DNA from 3 places in the Streptomyces coelicoflavus genome. Region 2 is predicted to be linked to each of the others. Evidence: riboswitches for the same ligand, from Rfam matches in the RefSeq annotation. Region 2 holds a riboswitch; each other region holds the start of a gene.
What was found. A riboswitch is a leader RNA that binds a small molecule or an ion and turns the genes downstream of it on or off. The one in region 2 is predicted to bind cobalamin.
Positions count from the first base shown of each region.

Region 1 (4,267 bases), 1.0 Mb from region 2:
GGCGAGGGCGCGGGCGATCTGGACGCGCTGGCGTTCGCCGCCGGAGAGGGTGTGCCAGAGGCGGTCGGCCCGGTCGGTGAGACCGGTGCGGTCGAGGGCGTCCAGGACCGCCTCCTCGTCGGCGGCCGACGCCGGTGCCCAGGCCCGGCGGTGCGGGATGCGGCCGAGCCGGACGACGTCCAGGACCGTCAGTTCCACCTGGGTGTCCGTCTGCTGTTCGACCACCGCGACACGCCGGGCGACGTCCCGGCGGGCCACCCGGTCCAGGGGGCGTCCGTCCAGGGTGACCAGGCCGGCGGTCGGGGCGAGTACCCCGGCGAGCAGCCGCAACAGGGTGGACTTGCCGGAGCCGTTGGGGCCGAGCAGCCCCGTCGTGGCGCCGGTGCGCGGGCTCAGGTCGACGCCGTCCAGGACGAGCCGGCCACCGGCGGTGCGGGAGACCCGCTCGGCGTTCAGGGTCACCGTGTCCTCCGGCCCCGGTACAGGACGAGCACGAAGGCCGGCACGCCGATCAGCGACGTCACCACGCCCACCGGGACCTCCTGGGGGGCGAGGACGGTACGGGCCAGGGTGTCGACCCACACCAGGAACACGGCGCCGGCGAGTGCGCAGACCGGCAGCAGCCTGGCGTGACCGGGCCCGGTGAGCGCCCGTACCGCGTGCGGCAGCACCAGGCCGACGAAGCCGATGGCGCCGGCCGAGGCGACCAGGGCGGCGGTGAGCAGGGCGGTGGCGCACAGCAGCACCAGCCGGGTGCGGGCCACCCGGACGCCGAGCGCGGCCGCCGCGTCCCGGCCGAAGGCGAAGGCGTCCAGCGTCCTGGCGTGGCCGAGGCACACGGCCAGGACGAGGGCCAGGACCGCGGCGGTGGTCCACACGTCGCTCCAGCCGGCGCCGCCGAGCGAGCCGAGCAGCCAGAACAGCACGCCGCGGGTGGTCTCGGCGTCGGCGGCGGTCATGATCACGAAGGAGGTGAGCGCGGAGAAGAGCTGCATCGCCGCCACGCCCGCGAGCACCACGCGGTCCGTGGTGCCGCCGAGGCTGTGGCTGAGCAGCAGCACCAGCGCGAAGGAGCAGACCGCACCGATGAAGGCCCCGCCCGGCACGGACAGGGCACCGCCGCCCACGCCGAGCACGACGACCAGGACGGCGCCCGTCGAGGCGCCGGAGGAGACCCCCAGGACGAAGGGGTCGGCGAGCGGGTTGCGCAGCAGGGACTGGAGCACGGCCCCGCACACGGCGAGTCCGGCACCGCACACCGCGGCGAGGAGGGTGCGGGGCAGCCGCAGGTCCCAGACGATGCCGTCGCGGATCGGCGACACCTCCCCGGCGGTGGTGCCGGCGCCGAGGTGGGCGGCGATCACGGACCACACGTCGGCGACCTCGATGTCCGCCGGGCCGATGGTGACGGCCACGGCCACGGATGCGGCGAGGGCCACGATCCCGGCCGCCGCCCACGCGAGGGGCGCGCGGCGGGAGGCGCGGACGCCGGGGACGGAGGCGGGGGCCGCCTCGCTCGCGGACGTCACTCGGCGAGCCCGAACTCGCGCAGCGCCGCCGCCACCTGTTCGACGCCCTCGACGGTCCGGATGGTGGGGTTCATGGCCTGCCCGCTGAGCAGCACGTAGCGCTTCTCGCGGACGGCGGTCATGTTCCTGGTCACGGGGTCGGACTCCAGGAACTCGATCTTCTTCGCCGCGGTCTCGGCCGTCTGTGACTTGCGGGTGAGGTCGCCGAGGACCAGGACGTCGGGGTCCCGGTCGGCGACGGTCTCCCAGCCCACCTGCGGCCACTCCTCGTGGGTGTCGTCCATGGCGTTCTCGGCGCCGACCGCGCGGGTGATGACGCCGGGTGCGCCGCAGCAGCCCGCCAGGTAGGGCGAGGTGGAGTTGGCGAACCAGTACATGAGGGAGACACCGGAGGCGTCGACGCCCGACGTGGCCCTGTCGATCCGGGACTTGAGGTCGGCGACGAGTTCGTCGCCGCGCCGCTCCACACCGAAGAGGCGGGCCAGGTCGCGGACTTCGCCGTAGACGGTGTCCATGGTCAGGGCCTGGTCCCGGACGCCGTCGCCGTCGCCGCTGTTGTCCTTGCCCACGCAGTCGGACGGGGACAGGTAGGCCGGCACGCCGAGTTCCGTGAACCGTTCCCGGGTGGCCACCCCGCCGGTGCCGAGGGTGGAGGCGAAGGAGGCGGCGACGAAGTCGGGTTCCGCGTCCAGGACCGTCTCGAAGGACGGCATGTCGTCGGCGAGCCGGGGGACACCGGCGTTCGTCTTCTCCAGTCCCTTCATGACCGGGTCGGTCCAGGTGGCGGTGCCCGCCATGCGGTCGGCGAGGCCGAGCGACAGCAGGATCTCCGTGGTGCCCTGGTTGAGGGAGACCGCCCGTCGCGGCGGGGCGGTGACCCGGACGTCCTGCCCGCAGTCCCGGACGGTGCGCGGGTAGCCGGCCGCGTCGGTCGCCCCGGACGCGACACCCGCGTCGTCGGTGGCCGCACCGGAACCGCAGCCGGAGGCCAGCAGGGCGCCGGACAGCAGCAGTACGGGACCGCGGAGGGCGCGGCGGGAAAGCCGGGAATGCCGAGGAAGCCAGGGAAGGAGAAGTCGCCGGGGGCCGGCGGGGCGTGCTGCGGGCAAGGAGGATCCTCTGGCGTCGAGGGCTCATGCGCGAAGCCCGTCCGTACGATGCGGCCCGCGCCGCACGCGGCACGGGTGCCAGCAGGTCTTCGGACTCGGGTTCGGCCGGACGGAACGCCTTCCCGGACGGCCTGCGCCGCCCAGTGGCCCGTGTTCCGCCCGTCCCCCTCACCGCTGCGCGTCAGTTCCGGATTCGCACCGGATTCCCTGACCCACCAGGTGGGTTCGACTGGCTTCCGCAAGCTACCACAGGGCCACCGCCCCGCCGGGAAGCGGGCCACTGCCCGACCCGCTCCCGGGGCCCGCGCGTCAGCTCTTGGGCATGAGGACCGTGTCGATGATGTACACGTTGGCGTTGGCGGTCTTCACGTTGCCGCAGACGACCTTGGCGGAGTCGTTGACCTTGTAGGACTCGTCCGAGCCCGAGGTGGTCAGCTTGGACTTCTGAAGCGTCTCGAAGGAGCCGTTCTCCAGGTCCTTGGGCGCGAGCTTCTGGCCGACGACGTGGTAGGTCAGGATGTTGGTGAGCATCTCCTTGTCGTTCAGGACCTTGTCCAGGTCGGCCTTCGGAATCTTGGCGAAGGCGTCGTTGGTGGGCGCGAACACGGTGATGTTCTCGGCGTTGTTGAGCGTGTCGACCAGACCGGCCTTCTTCACCGCGGTCACCAGCGTGGACAGGGCCGGGTTGTTCGAGGCGGCCGTGGCGACCGGGTCCTTGGCCATGCCGTCGAACGAACCGGCGCCCTCCTTCGGCACCGTGGAGCAGGCCGGACCGAAGGGCTCGTCGGAGTCCTCCATGCCGCCGGAGGTGTCGGCCGACTGGTCGTCGGTCGCCGCGGGGGCCGAGGAGGCGGCCTGCGCGGAGTCCGAGGAGCCGCTGTCGCCGTCGTCGGAGCAGGCGGCCAGGGACAGGGGCAGGAGGGCGGCCGCGACGACGGCGACGGCAGAGCGACGAATACGGGCGTTCATGGATAATCTCCCTGAAAACGGGCAGCGCGAAGGCTGCGTTGGTGCGGAGGCGTGGTACGGAACTGAAGTGGTGTGCGGCGGACCGCCGAGTTGGCGGTGCCGTTACGCGGCGGCCGGCCGACCCGGATCCGGGGTCAGCCGCCGGTTCGCTGTCGGCACGGTCTCGGTTCTTCCCTCACACGGGGAATCCGGAGCAGGCCCCGGCCCGGATTGGTTCCTCACCCGATCGAGTGAGGAAGTTTCGGCAGCACCTCTGCGACCTGCACGTTCCTGAAATCCCGATCCCGCCCGTCAGGGAGTGAGGGCCGCTCAGAACGGCGTCGCGGCCCGCAGGATGAGGAACATCGTGACGGCGGCGTTCGCGGACGACATCGCCGAGACGGCGGTTCCGGCGGCCGCGGCCCATGCCGCCAGCCCCACCGACGTGAACGCCGGGGGCCAGGTGCGGACGGCGGGGGCGGGGCCCAGCAGGGCGGCCACCCGGCGGGGCACCGGGCCGGGCGCCGCCAGGCCGGCGAGGGTGGCGACGGGGGTGCCGCGGGAGACGAGGGCCGCCTTGCCGATCGCGGTCGCCACCGCGCGCCGGTCACCGACCGCCCGTGCGGCCGCCTCGTCCGCCCACCGCTCCGCCGTGTAGGACACGGCCGTCCGCAGGGGGCG
Region 1 covers NZ_CP108218.1:331,671-335,937, forward strand. The annotation lists gene OHA99_RS01490 (ABC transporter ATP-binding protein) at 1-462, opposite strand, end outside; gene OHA99_RS01495 (FecCD family ABC transporter permease) at 459-1,529, opposite strand; gene OHA99_RS01500 (ABC transporter substrate-binding protein) at 1,526-2,638, opposite strand; cobalamin riboswitch at 2,701-2,887, opposite strand; gene OHA99_RS01505 (fasciclin domain-containing protein) at 2,948-3,607, opposite strand; gene OHA99_RS01510 (M56 family metallopeptidase) at 3,917-4,267, opposite strand, start outside.
Region 1: it holds a riboswitch for cobalamin, as region 2 does, so the genes downstream of both, OHA99_RS01500 (ABC transporter substrate-binding protein) here and OHA99_RS05920 ((2Fe-2S) ferredoxin domain-containing protein) in region 2, are expected to answer to the same signal.

Region 2 (4,267 bases):
CCGGACACCCAGATCCACACCCACATGTGCTACGCCGAGTTCGGCGACATCGTCCAGGCCATCGACGACCTCGATGCCGACGTCATCAGCCTGGAGGCCGCCCGCTCCCACATGCAGGTCGCCCGCGAACTCGCCGCCCACGGCTACCCGCGCGAGGCCGGACCCGGCGTGTACGACATCCACTCCCCGCGCGTCCCGAGTACCGACGAGGCCGCGGAACTCCTGCGTACCGGCCTCGAGGCCATCCCCGCCGAACGGCTCTGGGTCAACCCCGACTGCGGCCTGAAGACCCGCGCCTGGCCCGAGACCCGTGCCTCGCTCGAGCACCTGGTGGCCGCCGCCCGCACCGTCCGTGACGAGCTGTCCCGCTCCTGACCCCCGGCTCACCGGGCCGGGCACACGGCTTCCGGCCCGGTGAGCGGCACAGCCCGGAACGCATGTACCTCATCGCAGGGCTCGGCGGGGCACACCATCGGCCAGCCCGCAGTCACCGCACTTCGAGCCGTCCGGCGCGCGGTAGTAGAGGCAGCAGCTTCGGCGGCGGAACATGAGGTCGGGGCCGGTGAGCACTCCGGTGCCCGCCAGGCGTCCGGTGTCCAGCAGCGCGGTCGTGAGATCGGTGAGCGGTCCGCGGACGGCTGGACGGAGTACGAGCAGGGCGTGGGCCGCACCGGCGAGCGCCGAGGCCGAGTTGCCGTCCAGCAGGCGTGGAGCGATCTTGACGCGCAGTCCGTCGGCGAGTGCCGACAGGTGGCCCGTCACCTGCTCATACAGGGCGCGGGCACCGCCGTCGAGCCGGTCGGCGTACCAGCCGGCCGGGTGAGGGACCCGGAGGGCCGGTCCGTCGTCGGCCCGCTGCAGTCCCTCCAGATCGAGGACGATCCCGTGCAGGACGACGCAGGCCAGGGCCGGTGACCAGAGGCGGGCGGCGTGCCCGAGCTGGGCGATGGAGGCGTCGACGCGGGGTTCCGGAGTGCGGTGGCGGCGTGCGACGGCTTCGGCGAGGTCGGTGAAACCCGCCACGTAGGAGCGGGCGACCGGATACCAGCCGTCGTCCCGGCCGCCGGTCTGCAGGGCGAAGAAACCGCCGAGGCCGGCCACGTCGTGCAGGGCGGCGGTGACGGACGCGGTTGAGGCACGGGCTCCGTGCACGCTTCTGGCCCTCCTTCCAGCTGTTCGTCCGTGCGGTCAGGAGGCCGTACGCCGTCGCGGCGGCGTGATGGCGTACAGGTCGAGGATGTCCGGCAGGGGTGCCACGCCGGGTCCGCCCGCGCGGGCCCAGGCGGCGATGTCCTCGGTCGCGTCCGGGTCGTTGACCAGTCCGAGCCAGACGGGACGGGCACCGGCGGCACGGCCTTCGGCGGAAGGCAGTACGACGATGACGTTGGCCTGGTCGCAGACGTCGAGGCAGTCGGAGACGCGTACCGGTGCCGCGGTGCGCAGGTGCTCGGTCTGGGCCGCGTGGTCGACGCCGGTCACCTTGCGGGTGCCGCAGCAGCAGTCGCGGCACACGACGATGCGGCACGGCACGTCGCCGGCCCCCGCCTCGGTCCTCGCGTCGTGCGTCGTTCGTCCGGTCGGCGTTGCGGGCATGCGGTGCCGTCCCTCTCTCCGGGGAGATCCGCCCCGGTGGTCCGTCGAGGAGGCGACCGCGTGAGTCTCCTGGCTCTCGGGTCGACGCTCGTCCCGGCCTTCCCACCCGCTGCCGGGCAGTGGCCTGTCGGGACTCGCTCGCCGATCACAGTGGCGGGACCGCGCCGGATTCGCACCGGCTTCCTCGTCCGCCGTCGCCCTGTCGTCGGACATCATCCCATCGCGCGGCTCCGCCAGACGGAGCAACAGCAGGACCTCGACGGGAAGTCGCAGCGGCCACAGGACGGTGCGCGGCCACTCCCCGTACCAGACGTCGGTTCCGTACAGCAGGACGTGGAACAGCAGCCCCCAGCCGTCCTGCGGCTGACCCGGGACAAGGCCGCCGTACGTGACAGGCAGACCGACACCGTGCTGGACGAGCGGGCGCGGCTGCGCAGCGAGTGGGTGCTGGTCCGGGGCGAGCGGGTGACTCGGGCCACCTTGGCGTGGTTCGTGTACAGCGCGGTGGAGCTGCGGCGGACGGCCGAGCAGGCAGGGTTCGGCAGCCCTTTCGCCGTCGGCTCGGGGGACCGTAGGATCACCTGGTCATCGCCGCGACGGGAGACAGGAAGCCGGTGCGATTCCGGCACGGTCCCGCCACTGTGACCGGGGAGCGCCCCTCCGACATGCCACTGCGCACCGCGCGGGAAGGCGGAGGGAACGTCGATCCGGGAGTCAGGACACTGGTCCGTCGCGGGCCCGATCCGAGGAGCGCGGACTCCAGGAGGCTTCACGTGTCCCCCTTGCTCACCCCTGCCCGCACGCGCGGGTTCCTTCGTGCCACGGCCGCGGCCGTGGCCCTTTCCTCAGTGCTGCTGACCGCCGCATGCGGTGCGTCCGACGACGGCGACCGGGACGCGAAGGCCACCGCTGCCGCGCCCGCGGGCTTCCCGGTCACCATCGACAACTGCGGCGTGAGGACGACGTACGACAGGCCGCCGTCGCGGGTGGTCACCATCCACCAGCACCCGGCGGAGCTCATGCTCGCGCTCGGCCTCGGGGACCGCATGGTCGGCACGGCCTTCCCCGACTCCGCCGTGCTGCCCGAGCTGAAGAAGGACTACGAGGCGATCCCCGAACTGGCGGAGAGGGAACCGTCGTTCGAGAAGATCCTGGACGCCGAACCCGACTTCGTCTACGGCGGCTACGGCAGCGCCTTCGCCGAGAAGGAGGGCCGGTCCCGCAAGGCGTTCGCCGACGCCGGCATCGATACCTACCTCAACCGCGAGTACTGCGGCAAAGGGCAGGTGACGATGAAGGACACCTACGACGAGATCCGGACCATCGGCAAGATCTTCGGAGTCCCGGACCGGGCCGACAAGTTGGTCACCGACCTGCGAAGCCGCGTCGCGGAGGCCGCAGCCGAGGTCGAGGGCGAGCACGAGGTGCCCGTCTTCGTCTACGACAGCGGCGACAAGAGCGCCTTCACCGCGGGCGGCAAGGGCCTGGGCACCGAGTTGATCCGACTGGCCGGCGGCAGGAACGTCTTCGCCGACCTGGACGACGTCTTCGGTGACGTCTCCTGGGAGCAGGTCGTCGAGCGCAGGCCGGAAGTCATCGCCATCTATGACTACGCCGGCGCCGGAAGCGTCCAGGAGAAGAAGAAGTACCTGCTCTCCCAGCCCGCGCTCGCCGACGTACCCGCCATCAGGAACAAGCGGTTCGTCGTCCTGCCGCTGACCGCCACCCTGGTCGGCATCCGCTCGGCCTACGCGGTCGACGACCTGGCCCGCGGGCTGCACCCGGAGAGCTTCCGGTGACCCAGGCCGCCACCGGCGCGCCCGCCGAAGGGGCGCTGCGACGGCGTGAGTCCACCGGACCAGGACAGGGCCGTACGCGGCTCGGCGTCACGCTGCTCGTACTCACCGCCCTGCTCGCCGTCTCCGCCACGGCGGGCCTCGCGATCGGCTCCGTGCATGTACCGCCGGACCAGGTGTGGGGCATCGTGACGCACGCGCTGGGCGCCGACTGGCAGGAGCCGGACTGGTCGCGGGCCCGGGAGACCATCGTGCTGGACGTGCGGGCACCGCGCGTGCTGCTCGGAGCGGTCACGGGCGCCGGCCTCGCGGTGATCGGCACCGCCCTGCAGGCCCTGGTGCGCAACCCGCTCGCCGAGCCGTACCTGCTCGGCGTCTCCTCCGGGGCCTCACTCGGTGCGGTCTCGGTGATCGTGTTCGGGTTCGCCCTCTTCGGACCGGCCTCCCTGTCGGTGGCCGCCTTCCTGGGCGCCCTGGGCGCACTCGTGCTCGTGTACGCCACCGCGCGCACCGGCGGACGCATCACCTCGTCGCGGCTCGTGCTGTCCGGAGTGGCTATCGCTGCGGTACTCACCGCGGTACTCGATCTGCTCCTGCTCACCACCGACCGGGGCAACGAGGCCCGCGCGGTCCTCGCCTGGACCCTCGGCGGTCTCGGCGGCGTCAACTGGGGCACGCTGTGGCTGCCGAGTGCCGCCCTGCTCCTCGGCATCGGCGTCCTCATGGTGCAGGCCCGCAACCTGAACCTGCTGCTGGCCGGCGAGGAGGCGGCCAGCACGATGGGGCTGGACGTGGCCCGCTTTCGCGCCCGCCTGTTCGTCCTGCTCTCCCTCGTCACGGGCGTGCTGGTCGCGGCGGCCGGACCGATCGGCTTCGTC
Region 2 covers NZ_CP108218.1:1,331,867-1,336,133, forward strand. The annotation lists gene metE (5-methyltetrahydropteroyltriglutamate--homocysteine S-methyltransferase) at 1-375, shown strand, start outside; gene OHA99_RS05915 ((2Fe-2S)-binding protein) at 445-1,152, opposite strand; gene OHA99_RS05920 ((2Fe-2S) ferredoxin domain-containing protein) at 1,189-1,593, opposite strand; cobalamin riboswitch at 1,656-1,781, opposite strand; tRNA gene OHA99_RS05925 (tRNA-OTHER) at 2,159-2,232, shown strand; gene OHA99_RS05930 (ABC transporter substrate-binding protein) at 2,367-3,392, shown strand; gene OHA99_RS05935 (FecCD family ABC transporter permease) at 3,389-4,267, shown strand, end outside.

Region 3 (4,267 bases), 460 kb from region 2:
CTCGCCGGGCTGGTCCTGGCGCCGATCGTGACCCGGATGCCGGGCGGTGGCGGCCATCTGCCGGTGAACGGTCTGGGCGGCGCGCCCGTCGGCCCCCGCGCGCTGCCCGGCGCGGTGCTCGCCGCGCTGGCCACGCTGCCGCTGGGCGTGGTCCTGGGCCCGGAGGCTCCGCTGATGGCCGTCGGCAGCGGGCTCGCCCTGCTGGCGCTGCGGCGGGCGGGCGCGGGCGGCGACCAGCGGGCGGGCGCGATCCTCGCCACGGCCGGCTCCACCGCCGCGATCTCCACCATCCTCGGGGGCCCGATCGCGGCGGCGGTGCTGCTCATCGAGGGCGCGGGACTGGCCGGCACCCAGCTGGTCGCCCTGCTGCTGCCCTGTCTGCTGGCCAGCGCGACGGGCGCCCTGGTGTTCACCGGCTTCGGGCAGTGGACGGGGCTCGAGATCGGCGCGCTGGCCCTGCCCGAGCTGCCGCCGCAGGCCGGTCCGGACTCGGGCGACTTTCTGTGGGGCCTGCCCACCGCCGCCCTGATCGCCGTACTGGTCACGCTGGCCCGCGGCCTGGGGCACCGCACCGTGGCCTGGACCCGGCACCGCACGGCCGCCCGCACCGTCGCCTGCGCCACGGCGGTCGGTGTCTGTGTCGCCGCGTACGCGCTGATCACCGGCCGCTCCCCGGCCGAGGCGGCGCTGTCCGGCCAGGCCACCCTCGCCCAGCTCGCCGCGCACCCGCATGCCTGGTCGGTGGGGGCTCTGGTCGCGCTGGTCGTGTGCAAGGGCCTGGCCTGGGGCATCGCGCTGGGCGCGCTGCGCGGCGGCCCGATCTTTCCGTCCGTGCTGCTGGGCGCGGCGACCGCCCTGGCCTGTTCCGGACTGCCCGGGTTCGGCGCGACCCCGGCCCTCGCCCTCGGCATCTCCGCCGCGGCGGCCGCGGTGACGGGACTGCCCCTGGCCAGCGCGGTCCTGGCGGTGCTGCTGATGGGCCGGGACGCCCACGACCAGACGCCGCTGATCGTCATGGCGTCGGTCGTCGCCTTCGTGGTCGCCCAGCTGGTGCGCCGGACCAAGCCGGAGGCGGGCGGGGCGGCGCCCGGCGGAGCACCGGCGCCGGGAGCGGCACGGTGACCGGCCGCCGGCCCGCGCCCCGCTTCGAGCCCCGGCCGCGCGCCGGCCGCCGTACCGGCTGGGACGCCGTCCGGCCCTGGCTGGTACGGGCCGGGATCGCGGTCGCCGTGGTCGTGGCCTACTTCCTGCTCCCCCTGGACCACCTGGGTCCGCAGCGGCCCGTGCTGAGCTGGACGCTGTTCGCCCTGCTGCTGACCGTCGTGGCCGTACTGCTGCTCCGGCAGATCCGGCACGTCCTCCTGGACCGTCCGGACAGCCGGCCGGGGGTGGTCATCTCGCTGCTGATCGTGCTGTCCGTGCACGTCTTCTCGGCCACGTACTACGCCCTCGCCAAGCAGCCGGGCGAGTTCAGCGGACTGCACACCCGGCTCGACGCGCTGTACTTCACCGTCGTGACGCTCGCGACCGTCGGGTACGGGGACATCACCCCGCGGGGCCAGGCCGCGCGACTGGTGACCGTCCTTCAGATCGTCTACAGCTTCGTCTTCCTCACGGCCGCGGCGACCGCGCTGACCACCCGGCTGCGGGACGTGGTGGTCCGCCGGCCCGAGCGGGGCCGGTCCCGCTGAGGCGGGGTGCCCCGCACCACAGGCGCGGGGAGATCTTCGCCACCCCGGGCGAGGACGGGCGACGGCGGCCGCCGGACCGGCGGGGCCGGGCGTTTCCGCAGCCCCGGGGCCTGCCGGGCGATCCGGCCGGATGCGGGGCGGGCCCGGGGCGTGGTTGTGCGCACCCCTGTGGGAGCACTACTGTCGCCACGCCTTGGTGAACGGGAAATCCGGTGTGATGCCGGTGCGGCCCTCGCCACTGTGAATCGGGAAGTCCGGCTCCGGCCCTGGCGGGCAGCCACTGGATCGCTTGCGATCCGGGAAGGCGGAGCACGGGCGGTGGTACCCGTAAGCCAGGAGACCGGCCAAGGCGCGTCGTCCATCCACGAGGTGCTGGAGAGGGTCTGCTGAGCCATGCACATAGCCGAGGGCTTTCTGCCACCGGCGCACGCGATCGCCTGGGGTGTCGCGTCCGCGCCGTTCGTCGTCCACGGAGTACGGTCACTCACCCGTGAGGTCAGGGAGCATCCGGAGAGCACACTGCTCCTCGGCGCCTCCGGAGCCTTCACGTTCGTCCTGTCGGCCCTGAAACTGCCGTCCGTCACCGGGAGTTGCTCCCATCCGACCGGCACCGGTCTGGGCGCGATCCTGTTCCGGCCGCCGATCATGGCGGTGCTCGGCACCATCACGCTGCTCTTCCAGGCGCTGCTGCTCGCCCACGGCGGGCTGACCACGCTCGGCGCCAACGTCTTCTCGATGGCGATCGTCGGCCCCTGGGCCGGGTACGGCGTCTACCGGCTGCTGCGCCGCTGGGACGTGCCGCTGATGGTCACCGTGTTCTTCGGCGCGTTCGTCGCCGACCTGTCCACGTACTGCGTCACCAGCGTGCAGCTGGCGCTGGCCTTCCCCGACCCGGGCAGCGGATTCCTGGGCGCGCTCGGCAAGTTCGGCTCGATCTTCGCCGTCACGCAGATCCCGCTGGCGGTGAGCGAGGGCCTGCTCACGGTGATCGTGATGCGGCTGCTCGTGCAGTCCAGCAGGGGCGAACTGACGCGGCTGGGCGTGCTGCTGACGAAGACGGCCACCGCGGGCGCCAAGTCCGGGGCGGTGGCCCGATGAGCCGGAACGCGAGGATCAACGCCCTGCTGCTGCTCGCCGTGGCCGCGCTGGCGGTGCTGCCGCTGGCGCTGGGGCTCGGCGACCACAAGGAGGAGCCGTTCGCCGGGTCCGACGCGGAGGCGGAGACGGCGATCACCGAGATCGAGCCGGACTACGAGCCGTGGTTCTCCCCGCTGTACGAACCGCCGTCCGGGGAGGTGGAGTCGGCGCTGTTCGCCCTCCAGGCCGCGCTCGGCGCGGGCGTGCTGGCGTACTACTTCGGCCTGCGCCGGGGCCGTCGGCAGGGCGAGGAGCGGGCGTTGGCGGCTTCCGGGGACGCGACGGCACCGGGGAACACCCCCGAAGGGGACTGAGTGCTGCCGATCGACGCGGCGGCGCACGCCAGTCGGTGGCGCCGCCGCCATCCCGTGGACAAGGCCGTGCTCGGTCTCGGTCTGACCGTGCTCGCGATCTCGCTGCCGCCCTGGCCGGGCGCGGCGCTGGTGCTGGTGGCGGCGCTGACGGTGCTGCTCGGTCCGGCGGGCGTGCCGGGGCGCCGGCTGTGGCGGGCCTACCGGGTGCCGCTGGGCTTCTGCGTGACGGGGGCGCTGCCGCTCCTCGTGCAGGTCGGGGGCCCGGAGGGGTTCCTGTCGGCGGCCGACGGCGGTGCGGTGCGCGCGGGTGAGCTGCTGCTGCGCACCTCGGCGGCCTCGCTGGGGGTGCTGCTGTTCGCGTTCACCACGCCGATGTCCGACCTGCTGCCCCGGCTGGTGCGGGCCGGGGTGCCCGCGCCGGTCGTGGACGTGGCGCTGGTGACGTACCGGATGAGTTTCCTGCTGCTGGACTCCGTGCACCGGATCCGGCAGGCGCAGGCCGCGCGGCTGGGCCACACCACGCGGGCGGCGGCCTGGCGTTCGCTCGGCGGGCTCGGCGCCACCGCGTTCGTACGGGCCTTCGACCGGGCGGCGCGGCTCCAGTCGGGGCTCGCCGGGCGCGGCTACGACGGCACCCTGCGCGTGCTGGTGCCCGAGGCCCGCGTGTCGGTGCCGTTCACGGCGGCGAGCCTCGCGCTCCTCGCGGCGCTGGCCGGCCTCACCCTCGTACTGGAAGGACCCCTGTCGTGAGTGAACCGGTGCGGTCACCGGAACCGGCCGCGGACCCGGCCCCGGACCTGGTCGCCCTGCGGGGCGCGTCGTTCGCCTACGAGGAGGGGCCGGACGTGCTGGCGGGCCTGGACTTCGCGGTGCGCGAGGGGCGGGCGCTGGCGCTGCTCGGCCGCAACGGCAGTGGCAAGACCACGCTGATGCGGCTGCTCAGCGGCGGACTGAGGCCGCGCGCGGGCACGTTGGCGGTCGGCGGGGAGCCGGTGACGTACGACCGCAAGGGGCTGACCCGGCTGCGGACCGCGGTGCAGTTGGTGGTCCAGGACCCGGACGACCAGCTGTTCGCGGCCTCGGTCGGCCAGGACGTGTCCTTCGGGCCGCTGAACCTCGGGCTGC
Region 3 covers NZ_CP108218.1:1,788,943-1,793,209, forward strand. The annotation lists gene OHA99_RS07810 (chloride channel protein) at 1-1,122, shown strand, start outside; gene OHA99_RS07815 (potassium channel family protein) at 1,119-1,691, shown strand; cobalamin riboswitch at 1,869-2,055, shown strand; gene OHA99_RS07820 (energy-coupling factor ABC transporter permease) at 2,085-2,789, shown strand; gene OHA99_RS07825 (energy-coupling factor ABC transporter substrate-binding protein) at 2,786-3,142, shown strand; gene cbiQ (cobalt ECF transporter T component CbiQ) at 3,143-3,892, shown strand; gene OHA99_RS07835 (ATP-binding cassette domain-containing protein) at 3,889-4,267, shown strand, end outside.
Region 3: it holds a riboswitch for cobalamin, as region 2 does, so the genes downstream of both, OHA99_RS07820 (energy-coupling factor ABC transporter permease) here and OHA99_RS05920 ((2Fe-2S) ferredoxin domain-containing protein) in region 2, are expected to answer to the same signal.